3 regions of the Sphingobium sp. JS3065 genome follow, and region 2 is predicted to be linked to each of the others. Evidence: predicted binding sites of a transcription regulator. Region 2 holds the regulator's gene; each other region holds the start of a gene.
What was found. Region 2 encodes LexA, which represses DNA repair genes until DNA is damaged. Its sites were predicted from a motif close to GTTCCNCNCTTGTTCT; they were not measured.
Positions count from the first base shown of each region.

Region 1 (4,609 bases), 1.2 Mb from region 2:
GCTGCCCATCGGTTCGGCGAAACGCCGCTCGATCCGGATGGCCGGGCGCGGCCGTCGCGGCGCGAGCGGCCGCCGCCCCAGCCCCAGCAGGCCGTGCAGCGCATCCACCGCATCCTCGCCGAAGCGCGCCGCCAGCGCCGACGCGGGCCGCGCCGCCAGATCGCCCACCGTGCGCAGGCCCGCCCGGCGCAGCGCCACCGCGCTTTCCTCCTCCAGCCGCAGCGCCTCGACCGGCAGGCGGCGCAGCGCCGCATCCTCGTCCGCCGCCGCGCCCACGGGAAAGCGGCAAAGCGCATGCGCGCCCTCCGCCGTCCCGGCCAGGGCATGGCGCACCCGCATGCCATGCCGCTCCAGCCGGTCCGTCGCCTCCCGCGCCAGCATCTCCTCCCCATTCCAGAGATGCGCGCAGCCGCTGATGTCGAGCATCAGGCCGAAGGGCGGGTCGAGCGCGGCGATCGGCGTATAGCGCGCGCAGCCGTCGCACAGCCGCTCCAGCCAGTCCTGGTCGCCATGGGGGTCGGCATCGAACAGCCGCAGGTCCGGTTCCCGCGCGCGGGCGTCGGCCAGCGTCATGCCGGGCGTCAGGCCCAGCGCCAGCGCGTCGGCATCCAGCGTCGCCAGCCGCATCGCCCCGCGCACCTGTTCCACGACGACCGCCGGTCCTTCGCCCCGCGCCGCCCAGAGGTCAGGCCGCGCGATCCGCAGCCGGTCGATCGGCAGAAAGGGAAACCACAGCGCCAGATAACGGCGATTGGCGATCCCTTCCTCCGCCGCCCCTCCTGTCCCTTTGCCCAAGGTCATGGCGTTCATCCCGACCATCTCCACTTTCTTCAAACATGCCCCGGCCATTGTCCCACACCAGCCGCCAGTTCAGCCCGTCCCGTCCCGCCCGCCGCCGCAGCAAATGGAGGTCGAAGGCGCTCATGCCCGGTCCATTGCCCGGCAAGGGCGGGGAGGGCGCCGCCGCCACCCGCCAGCGCGTGTCCGCCGCGCTGGGCGCAGGGTCGCCGCCCACCCGCAGCATGAAAGCCGTCACCCCCGACGCTTCGGCCGCCAGCGCCAGACGCCGGCTGGCCGTCAGGTCCAGCAAGGGCGCCCGGCCCCGCAACTCCACCGCCAGCGCACCCAGGGCTGGACAGCGCAACGCATCCACCGCCGCGCGCAGCAGCATGGCGTCATCCGCCATGACGCCGACCACCAGCCGTTCGGGATCGACGCCCAGGGCCGCAAGGCCGGGACCATAGGGCAGGCCGCCCGCCCGTCCCGCCGCCGCCGTCCGCAGCCAGAGCAGGGGCGCTTCCCCCGCCGCCAGCCGCGCAAGGATCAGCCCCAGGCCCACGCCCGCTCCTTCCTCCTCCGCCGCGGCGAAAAATTCATGGACCCGGCCCCGCCCCAGGCCGCCGTCCAGGGCCGTATCCAGGGCGGCATGACCCGTCCTCACCCGCGCATGGGGTTGGGGGGCTGGAGCGCCCTCCAGCGATGCGATATGCCTTTTCAGGGCAACGAGGGTCCCTACCGACTCAGTCATGATATTTGTTCCTGATTTGTTCTTTTCCTTCTTTCAAGAGTGGCTGTCAATCAGGCACTGGTCAGGCGTATGATCCGAATGGATTGCGCCTTCACCGCCGTAATCGCCGAAAGGAAAAGGAAATAACGGATCGTCAGGCTGCTGATGGTTGTCCATCGCCGACTGACGCAGCGCTTGCCGGACAGGATGGGGGAGGGGCCTTTTCTTCCCGCGCCTTCCTATATCCAAAGATATGGTCACGCAGTTACCCTGCCATTCAGGCGATCCTGTATGTACAAGCCGGCCTCGATTCTTTCAAATCGCTGACAGACAAGTTCAGCATCATGACATCGCCCGAGTCTTAGAAGGGAAATATGAGGGGCTACCGGTCCCGTGAAAATGAAGGCGAACGTCATGTTGAGGAAAATGATGCTGGCGGGGTTGATGACCGCGACGGTTCTGGGCGGGATCGCCCCGGCCTATGCCCAGCGGGGCGACGACAATGGCTGGCGCGGTCGCGGCGGCGAACGGTCGGGGCGGCCCGATGGCGGTCGCGGCGGCCAGGCGCAACCACCCGCGCCCATTGCCCAACCCACCCAGCCCCAGCCCCAGAACCAACCAGGATGGCGCGGCAACGATGCACGCCCCGCACAGCGCGGCCCGGCGACGGTGACTCGCTGGAACCGGGAAGAACAGCGTTTCCAGACCACCCAGCGCGGCGATGACCGGAACGACCGGCGTGGCGACAATCGTCCGGGATGGCAGGGCGACCGGCGCGACAATGACCGGCAGGATCGGGACAGGCGCGACAATGACAGGCGCGACAATGACCGGCGTTGGGACAATGATAACCGGCGCGGCGGCTGGAGCGGCAACAATTGGAACAACGGACGGCGCTTCGACGATCGAACCCGTTGGGAAGCACAGCGGCGGTGGGACAATAGCTGGCGCAACGACCGGCGCTATGACTGGCGAAGCTATCGTTCGCGCTATGGCGACCGCTACCGGATGGGGCGCTATTATGCGCCGCGGGGATGGAGCTACGGCTATTCGCGGTTCAGCATCGGGATATTCCTGAACAGCCTGCTCTATTCGAACAGCTACTGGATCGCCGATCCCTATTCCTACCGCCTGCCGCCCGCTTACGGCACGCTGCGCTGGGTCCGCTATTATGACGACGCGCTGCTGGTCGACATCCGCGACGGCTATGTGGTCGACGTGATCCACAATTTCTTCTGGTAATGCCGGAAGGCAGATCTCCTGAATGGCCTTCAGGAACCGGAAGCATCGTTCGCGATGCGGCCGCCAAAGACTGGACCCGGAGCGTCACGCTCCGGGCCCTTTTCATTTGCGTCAAAAGCCCGCGCGGTGGCATTGGGGCGGCATGAACGAGTTTGTTGACGATGGCGGCGTCGCCTCGGTTGCCAGGGCGCGGATCGGCGATGCGGTGCGGGCGCGGCTGGACCGCAATCCGATGGTCAGCCGGATCGATACGCCGCAACTGGAAATCTATGGGCGGCAGGAGTTTCTGAGCGCGGAGGAATGCGCGGGGCTGCGCGACCTGATCGACGCGGGGGCGAAGCCATCCACCTTGTTCTCCGGCAGCGCCAATGCCGATTACCGCACCAGCGCAAGCTGCAACCTCAGCCCCTGGGATCCGCTGGTGAGCGCGATCAGCGACCGGATCTGCGCGCTGACGGGCATCGCCGCCGAACAGGGCGAAACCCTGCAGGGGCAGCGCTACCAACCGGGACAGGAATATAAGCCGCATTGGGATTTTTTCCCGGTGACGGCCAATTACTGGCCGGCGATGCTGAAGACAGGGGGCCAGCGAAGCTGGACGGCGATGATCTATCTCTCGCCGGTCGAGGCGGGCGGGGAAACGCATTTTCCGCATTGCGAATTCATGGTGCCCCCGGTCGAGGGCATGCTGCTGATGTGGAATAATATGGAGCGGGACGGATCGCCCAATCGCTCCAGCCTGCACGCCGCGCGCCCCGTCGAGCAGGGCGTCAAATATGTCGTCACCAAATGGTTTCGTGAACGGCCCTGGCAGCCCTGAATGACAGCCCTCGTGCCGTCGACATCGGTTTCCGCCAATTCCCGATTGCCGCCTGAAACGAAAAAGCCGCCGTCTGACCGGTGAACCGGCAAGACGGCGGCGCTTTTCCTGATCCTGGCCTTGTTACTGACCGAAGGTGCGCTGCCACCAGCCACGGCGCGGGGAGCCGTCTTCACCTTCATCGGCCGCTTCGGCGCCATCATCCAGCGTGACCGCTTCGACGCTTTCGGACGCGGACGCTTCGACAGCCGGAACGGCCTCGACGGCGACGGCTTCCTCGACCACCACCGCATCGGCCTTTTTGCGGCGGGTCCGCTTGGGCTTGGCGGGAGCCTCCTCAGCGGCAGGCGCGGCTTCCTCAGCGACCGGCTCCACCGCTTCGACTTCGCTCGTAACGGCCTTCTTGCGGCGGGTCCGCTTGGGCTTGGCAGGGGCTTCTTCCGCCGACGGCGCTTCCGGCGCGGCTTCGGCCACCACTTCCGTCACAGCCTCCACCGCTTCGACGGCGGGAGCGGCGGCTTCCTTGGCCTTGCGCGCTCGCGGGCGGCGGCGGGTCTTGGGCGCTTCCTCCTCGGCGGGCGCTTCGGGGGCCGCTTCCACCACCGGCTCAGGCGCACCCGCCTCGGCTTCGATCGCTTCCTCGTTCGCGGCGGAGCCTTCGCTCACGGCCTCTTCACCAGCCTCGCGGCGGCGGCGGCCACCCCGGCGGCCGCGACGGCCCCGGCGACGGCCTTCGCCTTCACCCTCGTCGGCGGCCTCGACCGGCGCAGCCTCGGCTTCACCTTCGGCCTCCTCTCCGGAAGCATCCGGATCTTCGACGGCTTCGCCCTCGGCCGCAGCCTGATGCTCGTCGCGCTGGCCGCCCCGACGGCGACGGCGACGGCGGCGACGGCGGCCGCCTTCACGGTCCTCGCCACGCTCGCCACGCTCTTCATGCGCGGTTTCGACCTCTTCGACTTCTTCCTCGTCCAGTTCCTCGACGATATCGAGATCGTCTTCTTCCTCGACGATCGGCGTATAGTCGACCACACGCTCCGGAC
Region 1 covers NZ_CP102664.1:24,974-29,582, forward strand. Annotated here, with positions in the region: gene NUH86_RS00115 (Y-family DNA polymerase) at 1-801, opposite strand, end outside; gene NUH86_RS00120 (ImuA family protein) at 686-1,528, opposite strand; gene NUH86_RS00125 (RcnB family protein) at 1,922-2,749, shown strand; gene NUH86_RS00130 (prolyl hydroxylase family protein) at 2,892-3,569, shown strand; gene NUH86_RS00135 (Rne/Rng family ribonuclease) at 3,693-4,609, opposite strand, start outside.
Region 1: NUH86_RS00120 (ImuA family protein) is a predicted target of LexA. The motif match lies at 1,536-1,551, and genes of this name have one in related genera.

Region 2 (4,609 bases):
GCGCGGGACGAAACGCTCCTGCGGGGATTGGGCGGCGCGCTGGCGCTCGGCCGCAATGTCCGCGCCGCCGCCTCGGACTTCCACAAGGGCGGCCTTCTTTTGAAGAGGGGCGCTGCGCTCGGCCCCGCGCAGATCGCCCTTGCCGTGCTGGGCGGCCATGGCGCCTTGCCCGTCGCCCGGCGCGCGCGCATCGCCCTGATTTCCACCGGCAACGAACTGGTCCCGCCCGGCGCGCCTGCCGTGGAGGGCCAGCTTCCCTCCTCCAACGCCCCCATGCTGGCCGCGCTGCTGGGCAGCCTGCCCTGCGACGTCATCGACCTGGGGATCGTGCCCGACGATCTCGACAACGTGACCCAGGCCTTCGCCCGCGCCGGGCAGGCCGACATCATCGTGTCGACCGGCGGCGCGTCGGTGGGGGATCATGACATCGTCCGCCCGGCCTTCGCCCGCGCGGGTGGCTCGCTCGATTTCTGGAAGATCCGCATGCGCCCCGGCAAGCCGCTCATGGCAGGCACGCTGGGGTCCGCCATCTTCCTGGGCCTGCCCGGCAATCCCGTGTCGGCCTTCGTCACCGCGACGCTGTTCCTGCTGCCGTTGGTCCGCCACTTGATGGGCGCCGCATCGCCCCTGCCCCGCACGGCGCCAGCAACCCTCTCCGCTCCCCTTCCCGCCACCGGAGAACGGGATGACTATCTGCGCGCCTTCCGCACCGAAGCGGGCGTCGTTTCGGTAACCTCGCAGGACAGCGCCGCCACGGCCGCCCTGGCGATGGCCGACTGTCTCATCTTGCGCGCCGCCGGTTCAACCGCCGCCCAGGCCGGCGCTTCCGTCACGGTCCTGCCCCTTACATAAGGAAAGGGGCCGCGAAGCGACCCCTTCCAGTGCAGTCCTGTTGAAGCGGCTGCATTCAGATCATGTCCTGAACGACGGCCAACCCTTTTCAGCGCTGCTGCTTATCGGGCGCCTTGTCCTTGCGGCTTTCGTCGCCCATCTGACCCTGGCGATTTTCCTGCTGCTGCTGACGTCCGCCCTGGCTGGAGCGGTCGCCGCCCTGCTGATCGCGGCGTTGACCGCCGCCCTGATTATTCTGGTTGGGCATCTTACTCTCCTATTCGCCTTCTTCCAGGAAGGCAGTCGTGTAAACGGCCCGCTCGCCGCCGCGTTCCCGCAAATGCGGCGAACCGTTAGGCGCTTGACTTACCCCTGTCCGTTTCCTATGCGTTCTCCATCCGTTCTAAAGAGGGTAAGGCGAGATGTTGACACCCAAGCAACAGGAATTGCTGAGCTTCATTCAGACCCGGCTGGAGGAGGGAGGCGTCTCCCCTTCTTTCGAGGAGATGAAGGAAGCGCTGGATTTGCGGTCCAAATCCGGCATTCACCGCCTGATCAACGCATTGGAGGAACGCGGCTTCATCCGCCGCCTGCCCAATCGCGCCCGCGCGCTGGAAGTGCTCAAGCTGCCCGACGCCATGCATCGCGCGCCCAAGCCCGTCGCGCCTGCCACCACGGCCCTGGCGACCGGGTCGGCGATAAGCAAGCCGCCGGTCGCCGCCAATGACATAGTGGAGATTCCGCTGCACGGCCGCATCGCCGCGGGCGTGCCGATAGAGGCGCTGGAGGGGCAGAATATGCTCTCCGTGCCCGCCGCCCTGCTGGGCACCGGGGATCATTATGCGCTGGAAGTGGCGGGGGATTCCATGGTCGAAGCGGGCATACTCGACGGCGACTTCGCCCTCATCCAACGGACCGACGTGGCGAGGGAGGGGCAGATCGTGGTCGCGCTGATCGACGAGAATGAGGCTACGCTCAAATATTTCCGGCGGGAGGGGCAGAAGGTTCGGCTCGATCCCGCCAATGGCGCCTATGAACCGCAAATCTACGATCCCCGGCAGGTCCGCATACAGGGCAAGCTGGCCGGATTGCTGCGGCGCTATAACTGACGTCCGGGGAATCGGCGCGGCCGGGTCGCGGGCCGCGCCACCCAGGGATGCTCGTCATTCCAGGCCTTCACCCGCCTTATGCCGCCATGGTCGAGATCGATCGCAAGGCCGCCGGTCGAGGCCAGGGACTGTCGATCGACCTTCAGCCAGCGGGGGCGGCAGAAACCCGGCAAGCGCCGGTCGCTGACGACGATGTCGGAGCGCGCGCAATCCCGCGTCAATATCCCATTGTCGATCCGCATGCCGCTCCGCGTCAGCAACAGGTTCCAGTTCCGGCCCCCGCCCGTCAGACGGACAGCGCAGAGATCGGCAGAACAGCGCGCTTGCGGCAGCGCCGCCATCGCCTCCAGCGCGCCGTCATAACCGACACTCTCCATCATGGCGTCGCGCACATAGCGGCCCGCCCGTTCACGCAGCATCGCCATGCCGCCATTCGCGGTGCGGACCGCGACGTGGCGACCGTCCCCGCTTATCAGGATGGAAGGCACGGAGCTTGTCAGCACCATCGCCACCCCGGCCGTCACCGGCATCAGCCCCGCCCAGCGCCACCGGCTTCGCCACAACAGGCAACACAGCATGCCCAACAGGATCAGGCCGAACGCCAGCCCCGATTGCGCGGGAGCCAGAACCACCGCCCAGGGGCTGGACGCCACCCCATGCGCGACCAGCAGCAACAGGTCCAGCGCCCGCGCCGTGAGCCACCAGAAGGGCGCGCCCCATCCGCCCAGGTCCAACAGCAAAGCCGTCGCCTCCAGCGGCATGACGACCAGGGTGGTCAGCGGTATGGCCACCAGATTGGCGACAGCCCCCAGCACGCCCGCCTTGTGAAAATGAAAAAGCGCGATCGGCGCCAGCACCAGTTCGACGGCCAACCCGGTCGCCAGCATGCCGACAAGATTGCGCGCCACCCGGCGCCACATCGCCTCGTCCCGCGCCGACAGGAAAGCGCGGAAGCGGGGATGCTCCCCCAGCGACACCAGGGCGACCACGGCGGCGAAGCTCATCTGGAAACTCGGCCCCACCAGCGCTTCGGGCCAGAGCAGCAGCACCGCCAGCGCCCCCGCCGCCACCAGCCTGAGCGTGATCGCATCCCGCCCCATCGCCAGCCCGCCCAGCACCAGCATGGCGGCGACGCAGGACCGCACGGTCGGCACTTCCGCCCCGGTCAGCAGCGTATAGCCAATGCCCGCCAAAGCGCCGCCGCACGCCGCGACCAGCATCAACGGCCAATCGAGCGCCGCCCGCCGGCTGAGCGCCATCACCCGCATCGACAGGAAAATCACCGCCGCGATCAACGCCGTGACGTGCAGCCCGCTGATCGACAGCAGATGGGCAAGCCCGCTCCGCCGCATCGCCGCGGCATCGGCTTCGGCGATCGCCCCCTGATCCCCAGTCGCCAGAGCGGCGGCGATGCCGGCCCCCTGTCCCGGCGCCCGTTCCAATATATGCGCGAACAGCCGCGCCCGCAGCGGCGGTTCCGCCGTCGCTGGCCGCAGGACGGAAATGGGCCGCAGGGCGCGCCCGGTCGCGCCGATCCCGTCGAAATAGGCGCGCCGCGCAAAATCATAGCCACCCGGCAGGCTTGGCGGCGCGGGCGGCATCAGCCTCGCCCGGAAACGGATGATCGCCCCATCCCCCACGCCCGCCGGGGCAATCGCGTCGTCAAGATTGATGCGTATCAGGGACGGCAGCGCAGGCATGCCGACAGGACGCACCAGCACGCGACTCATCTGCCGCGCAGGCAGCCTGTCGACCGACCGGACCTCCCCCGTCAGTTCGACAAAGGCCGCATGAGGCAAGGGCGGCGCCCCCCACATCATCGCTTTCGCCCAGACCAGCAGGCACCCCGCGCAGGCCAAGAGGCTGCCCGCCAGAATCGCCCGGCGCACCCGTCCACCGGGCGGCAGGACAAGCGCGCCGCACGCCGCCGCCAGCATGGCGCAACAAAAGGCAAGCCATTCCAACCTGTTGGGCAGGACGAACCAGGCCGCGATGCCCGTCCCCAAAGCGACCGGAACCCAAAGCGGCAGCCGCTCCCGCTCTTCCTCCAGCCAAAGTTCCAGGCCGCGCCAAAGCCGTCCCGCTCCCGCCCGGACGGAAGTGACATCGGAGGTTTGTCGTGGCTCGAAAGCCATGCTAGGGGGCGACGCGATCATGAATGGGCCAAGTGGAATCGGGGCGAATGTCAGGGAATGAAGCGGTGAGCGCCACGGGTTCGAACAAACAGGTAGTAACCCGTTTTGCGCCCTCGCCTACCGGTTTTCTGCATATCGGCGGCGCGCGCACCGCGCTTTTCAACTGGCTGTTCGCGCGCCATCATGGCGGCAGGTTCCTGCTGCGGATCGAGGATACCGACCGCGCCCGCTCCACGGAGGAAGCCGTGGCCGCCATTTTCGACGGCCTCGATTGGCTGGGCCTGGGCGGCGACGAACCCGCCGTCTTCCAGTTCGAGCGCACCCCGCGCCATGCCGAAGTGGCGAACCAGTTGCTGGCGGGCGGCCATGCCTATCGCTGCTATGCGACACCGGAGGAACTGGCCGAATTGCGCGAACAGCAGCGCGCCGCCAGACAACCGATGCGCTATGACGGACGCTGGCGCGACCGCGATCCCTCCGAAGCGCCCGAAGGCGCGCCCTTCGTCATCCGCCTGAAAGCGCCCCGTGAAGGCG
Region 2 covers NZ_CP102664.1:2,415,816-2,420,424, forward strand. Annotated here, with positions in the region: gene NUH86_RS11755 (molybdopterin molybdotransferase MoeA) at 1-852, shown strand, start outside; gene NUH86_RS11760 (hypothetical protein) at 941-1,099, opposite strand; gene lexA (transcriptional repressor LexA) at 1,254-1,940, shown strand; gene NUH86_RS11770 (ComEC/Rec2 family competence protein) at 1,931-4,075, opposite strand; gene gltX (glutamate--tRNA ligase) at 4,123-4,609, shown strand, end outside.

Region 3 (4,609 bases), 220 kb from region 2:
GGTCGCTATGGTCAGGTCCATGCCCGACAGGGCGCTGCGGGCCTGATCCATCAGATGTTCCTGAAGGCCCTGTTCCGGATTGGCGAAGCTGTCGAAATCGGGCGCCTCGCCGCTGCCGGACAGAATGTCCATGCCGCCGGAGCCGATGGCGGCGCTCGCCACCCGGTCGCCCGGCCCATCGTCGATGAAGGTTTCCGCGCCATAATCGACATCCAGCGGCGAATCCGCAGCGCCCAGCCCCTGGCCGATCAACCGGTCGGCATCGCCCGTCTCCGCGCGCAGGTCATGCTGTTCCGCGGCCCGGTCCACACCGTCGGCGGGCGGCGCGAAATCATCCGCCCCGCCAGCCTCCAGCAGCGGGTTTTTCTCCAGCTCGCCCGCGACGAACGCCTCGATCTCCAGATTGGACAGCGCCAGCAGCTTGATCGCCTGCTGAAGCTGCGGCGTCATGACGAGCGACTGGCTCTGCCGCAGGTCGAGACGGGGTGCGAGCGCCATCAGCTCTTCCCCTCGCCGCTGTCAGGAAGGGGCTGCTCCTCCATCATGTCAGAGCGAGAAATTCTCGCCCAGATAGAGCCGCCGCACATCGGCATTGGCGACAAGCTCGGTCGGGCTGCCCGCGAACAGCATCTTGCCGTCGTAGATGATGCAGGCGCGATCCACGATCTCCAGCGTCTCGCGGACATTATGGTCAGTGATCAGCACGCCGATGCCGCGGGTCTTCAACTGCTTCACCAGGCCTCGAATATCGGCGATGGACAGCGGATCGATGCCCGCGAAAGGCTCGTCCAGCAGCACGATCGACGGATTGGCCGCCAGGGCGCGGGCGATTTCGCAACGGCGCCGCTCGCCGCCCGACAGCGCCATGGCCGACGAATCGCGCAGCCGGGTCAGGCCGAATTCCTCCAGCAACTGTTCCAGCCGCGCCTGCCGCGCCGCCTTGTCCGGCTCCGCCAGTTCCAGCACCGCGCCGATATTCTGCGCCACCGTCAGCCCGCGAAAAATGGAGGTTTCCTGCGGCAGATAGCCCAGCCCCAATATCGACCGGCGATACATGGGCAGGCCGGTGATATCCTGCCCGTCCAGCACGATGCGGCCATGGTCGGGCCGCACCAGCCCCATCACCGAATAGAAACAGGTCGTCTTGCCCGCGCCATTGGGGCCTAGCAGGCCGACCACCTCGCCCTTGCCGACGGTCAGCGACACATCGGCCAGCACGACGCGCTTGTCATAGCTTTTGGCGATGGAGATGACGGACAGGCCCTCTCCCACTTCCTGCGGGGGAAGGGGCGATGCCGGTGCTGTCCGGTCCTGCATCATCACGTCGTCCATCATTCATCCTTGCTGCCGCATGGTTGATCGCCGGTAAATCCTGCCCCGGCCGCGACAATTGGCAAGCTTTGTGCATGGGATAGCCGCCGGGGCAAGGGGAAAATGCTAGATGGGGCAGGCAGAGCCGCTTTCAATGCCGTCGCGCGGGCCGGTTCCGGCCGTCGGGCGGGATGAGGCTTGCGCCGATGCCGTCACGCCGCTATGTTCACCTTTCGTTCCATAAAGGGGTTTTCATGGACAGTCTGTCCGCCATTTTCGTCATCGTCGCCCTGGCCGTGGGCCTTGGCCTGGGCTGGCTGTTTCGCGGCAGGGCGGCCGCGCCCCTCGCGGCGGAAAAGGCGGAACTGGCGGCGAAGCTCGACATCGCCACGGCGCAGCGCAACGGCGCGATCCAGGAACTGGCGGTGGCGCAGGAACGCGCCGCGCAGGCGGCTGACCTGGCGCAAAAGCTGGAGGGGGAGCGTATGGCGCGGGAACTGGCGGCACGGGAACTGGCGGCGCTCCAGTCCGACACGCAGGCGCGGGCGGAGGCTTTCGAGGCGCAGATCGCCGCGCTCAAGGACGCCAAGGAACAGCTTTCGGCACAATTCAGCGAGATTGGCGGCAAGCTGCTGCATCAGGCGCAGAGCCATTTCCTGGAACGCGCCGACCAGCGCATGACGCAGGCGCATGAGAAGAGCGAGGCGCAACTCAAGCAGTTGCTGCACCCGGTCAATGAGACGATCCAGCGCTACGACCAGAAGATCACCCAGATCGAGCAGCAGCGCACCGAAGCCTATGGCATTTTGCGCGGTGAGATCGAATCGATGAAGAGCGGCCAGGAAGCAGTGCGCGCAGAGGCCCAGCGGCTCGTCGATTCGCTGCGCCACGCCCCCAAGGCGCGGGGCCGCTGGGGCGAACAGCAGTTGCGCAACGTGCTGGAAACCTGCGGCCTGTCCGAACATGTCGATTTCCAGACGGAGGTCAGCGTGGAGGGGGAGGATGGCCGCCTGCGTCCCGACGCCATCCTGCGCGTGCCGGGCGGCCGGGCGCTGGTGATCGACGCCAAAGTGTCATTGAACGCCTATCAGGACGCCTATGGGGCGGAGGGGGATGAGGAAAGGAAACGCCTGCTTTCCGCCCACGCCGCCGCGATGCGCGCCCATGTCGATACGCTGGGGCGGAAAAGCTATGCCGACCAGTTCGATGACGCCCCAGACTATGTGATCATGTTCGTGCCGGGCGAACATTTCCTGTCCGCCGCGCTGGAACATGATCCGCAGCTTTGGGACCATGCCTTCGGAAAGCGCGTGCTGCTGGCGACCCCGACCAACCTCATCGCCATAGCCCGGACCGTGGCGGCGGTCTGGCGGCAGGAAAAGATGGCGGACGAGGCCAAGCGCATCGGCATGCTGGGCAAGGAACTCTATGAACGGCTGGCCGGCGCGGCGGGATCGCTCAAGAAACTCGGCAATCGCCTCACCGGCGCGGTGGGTGACTATAATGCCTTTATCGGCAGCTTCGAAGGCCGGGTATTGGTGACGGGACGCAAGCTGCGCGACCTCAATATCGAAACCGGCGGCAAGGAACTGGAAGAATTGGAACCGGTGGAAGCGCTGGTGCGCGAACCGGCCTCGCCGGAAGCGGTGCGGGCATTGCCGGATGCTGCGGAATAACGGCCCGACCATCTCCCTCTTACGATTCCGCCACGTCCGCATGGGACAAGTTCGAAATGTCGGGAAATGGCCATTATCTGACGTGAGATATTCGTTCGGGCTGAGCGAAGTCGAAGCCATCTGCCGAGCGGGGCGAGGCTTCTATGCTTCGCCTCTGCTCAGCATGGCCCTTCGACTTCGCTCAGCCCGAACGGAAAACTGAACGTCCGCCCTCCACCCAAATCGGTTAATCCCGCAAACCCCGAATTTGCCCGAACCCCGATCAACTGGCATGGGCCGAATCATGAAACGCATCGGCCTTCTGGGCGGCTCCTTCAACCCGGCGCATGGCGGGCACCGCGCCATTTCCCTGTTCGCGGCACAGGCGCTCCGACTGGACGAAGTCTGGTGGCTCGTCTCCCCCGGCAACCCCCTGAAGCCGAAGGCGGGCATGGCGCCTCTCCCCGCCCGCCTCGCCCACGCCCGAAAAGTCGCGCGCCGCGCCCCCATCCGCCCCACCGCGATCGAAGCGCACCTTCGCACCCGCTACACCATCGACACGCTCAAGGCGCTCAGGCCACGCTATCCCCGCCATCGCTTCATCTGGCTGATGGGCGCCGACAATCTGGCCCAGTTCGGCCAGTGGAGGGACTGGCGCGGCATAGCCCGGATAATGCCCATTGCCGTTATCGCCCGGCCCGGCTATGATGAAGCCGCCCATGGCTCACCGGCCATGAGCTGGCTGCGGCGCTTCGTCCGGCCCGCGCGCCAGAGTGCAGACTGGACGGATTGGAGACTTCCGGCGCTCGTGCTTTTGCGCTTTCGCCCTGATCCAAGATCGGCGACCCTGCTGCGGCAGGCGGACCCCCTCTGGCATCGCGAATATAGTGAAATGCGTGCGCGCGACCCGCTCACGCGCCGGATGATCGTCTAGAATGGAGCACTTTTGACCAGACCCAACCCCGCGAACGACACGGCCCATAATGCCGATAGCGTTGCCGCCCTGCATGACCTTGTCCTGAAATCGCTCGACGACGACCAGGCGCAGGAAACCATTTCCATCCCCCTCGAAGGCAAGAGCAGCATTGCCGACCATATGGTGATCGCCAGCGGGCGTTCGTCCCGCCAGGTCGCATCGATGGCGCAGAAGCTGGCCGAGCGGATCAAGCAGTCGACCGGGCGCTCCGCCCGTGTAGAGGGGCTTCCCGTGGCCGACTGGGTGCTGATCGATGCCGGCGACGTGATCGTCCACCTGTTCCGCCCGGAAGTGCGCAGCTTCTACAATCTGGAACGGATGTGGGGCTTCGTGGACGCGCCGGTCGCGGGCACCGCCTAAAGCGCCTTCGACAAGCGCGCGATGAGCCTTTAGGGGGGTAGGCATGCTCCTCCACATCATCGCGCGCGGAAAGATCGGGCGCTCGCCCGAGGCGGAACTGGTCGATCGCTATGCGAAGCGGCTGACCATGCCTTTCAGGATCACCGAAATGCCGGATCGCGGCGGCAGGCTGCCGCCCGCGCCCCCGGGCACCGTCACCGTGATGCTGGACGAAAAGGGCAAGCAGCTCAGCTCGATGGACTTCGCCCGCCGCATCGAGGGCTGGCGCGATTCGGGCAAGCGGGAATGCCGGTTCCTGATCGGCGCG
Region 3 covers NZ_CP102664.1:2,633,185-2,637,793, reverse strand. Annotated here, with positions in the region: gene rpoN (RNA polymerase factor sigma-54) at 1-498, opposite strand, end outside; gene lptB (LPS export ABC transporter ATP-binding protein) at 547-1,332, opposite strand; gene rmuC (DNA recombination protein RmuC) at 1,566-2,987, shown strand; gene NUH86_RS12890 (nicotinate-nucleotide adenylyltransferase) at 3,271-3,900, shown strand; gene rsfS (ribosome silencing factor) at 3,913-4,302, shown strand; gene NUH86_RS12880 (23S rRNA (pseudouridine(1915)-N(3))-methyltransferase RlmH) at 4,346-4,609, shown strand, end outside.
Region 3: rmuC (DNA recombination protein RmuC) is a predicted target of LexA. The motif match lies at 1,536-1,551, and genes of this name have one in related genera.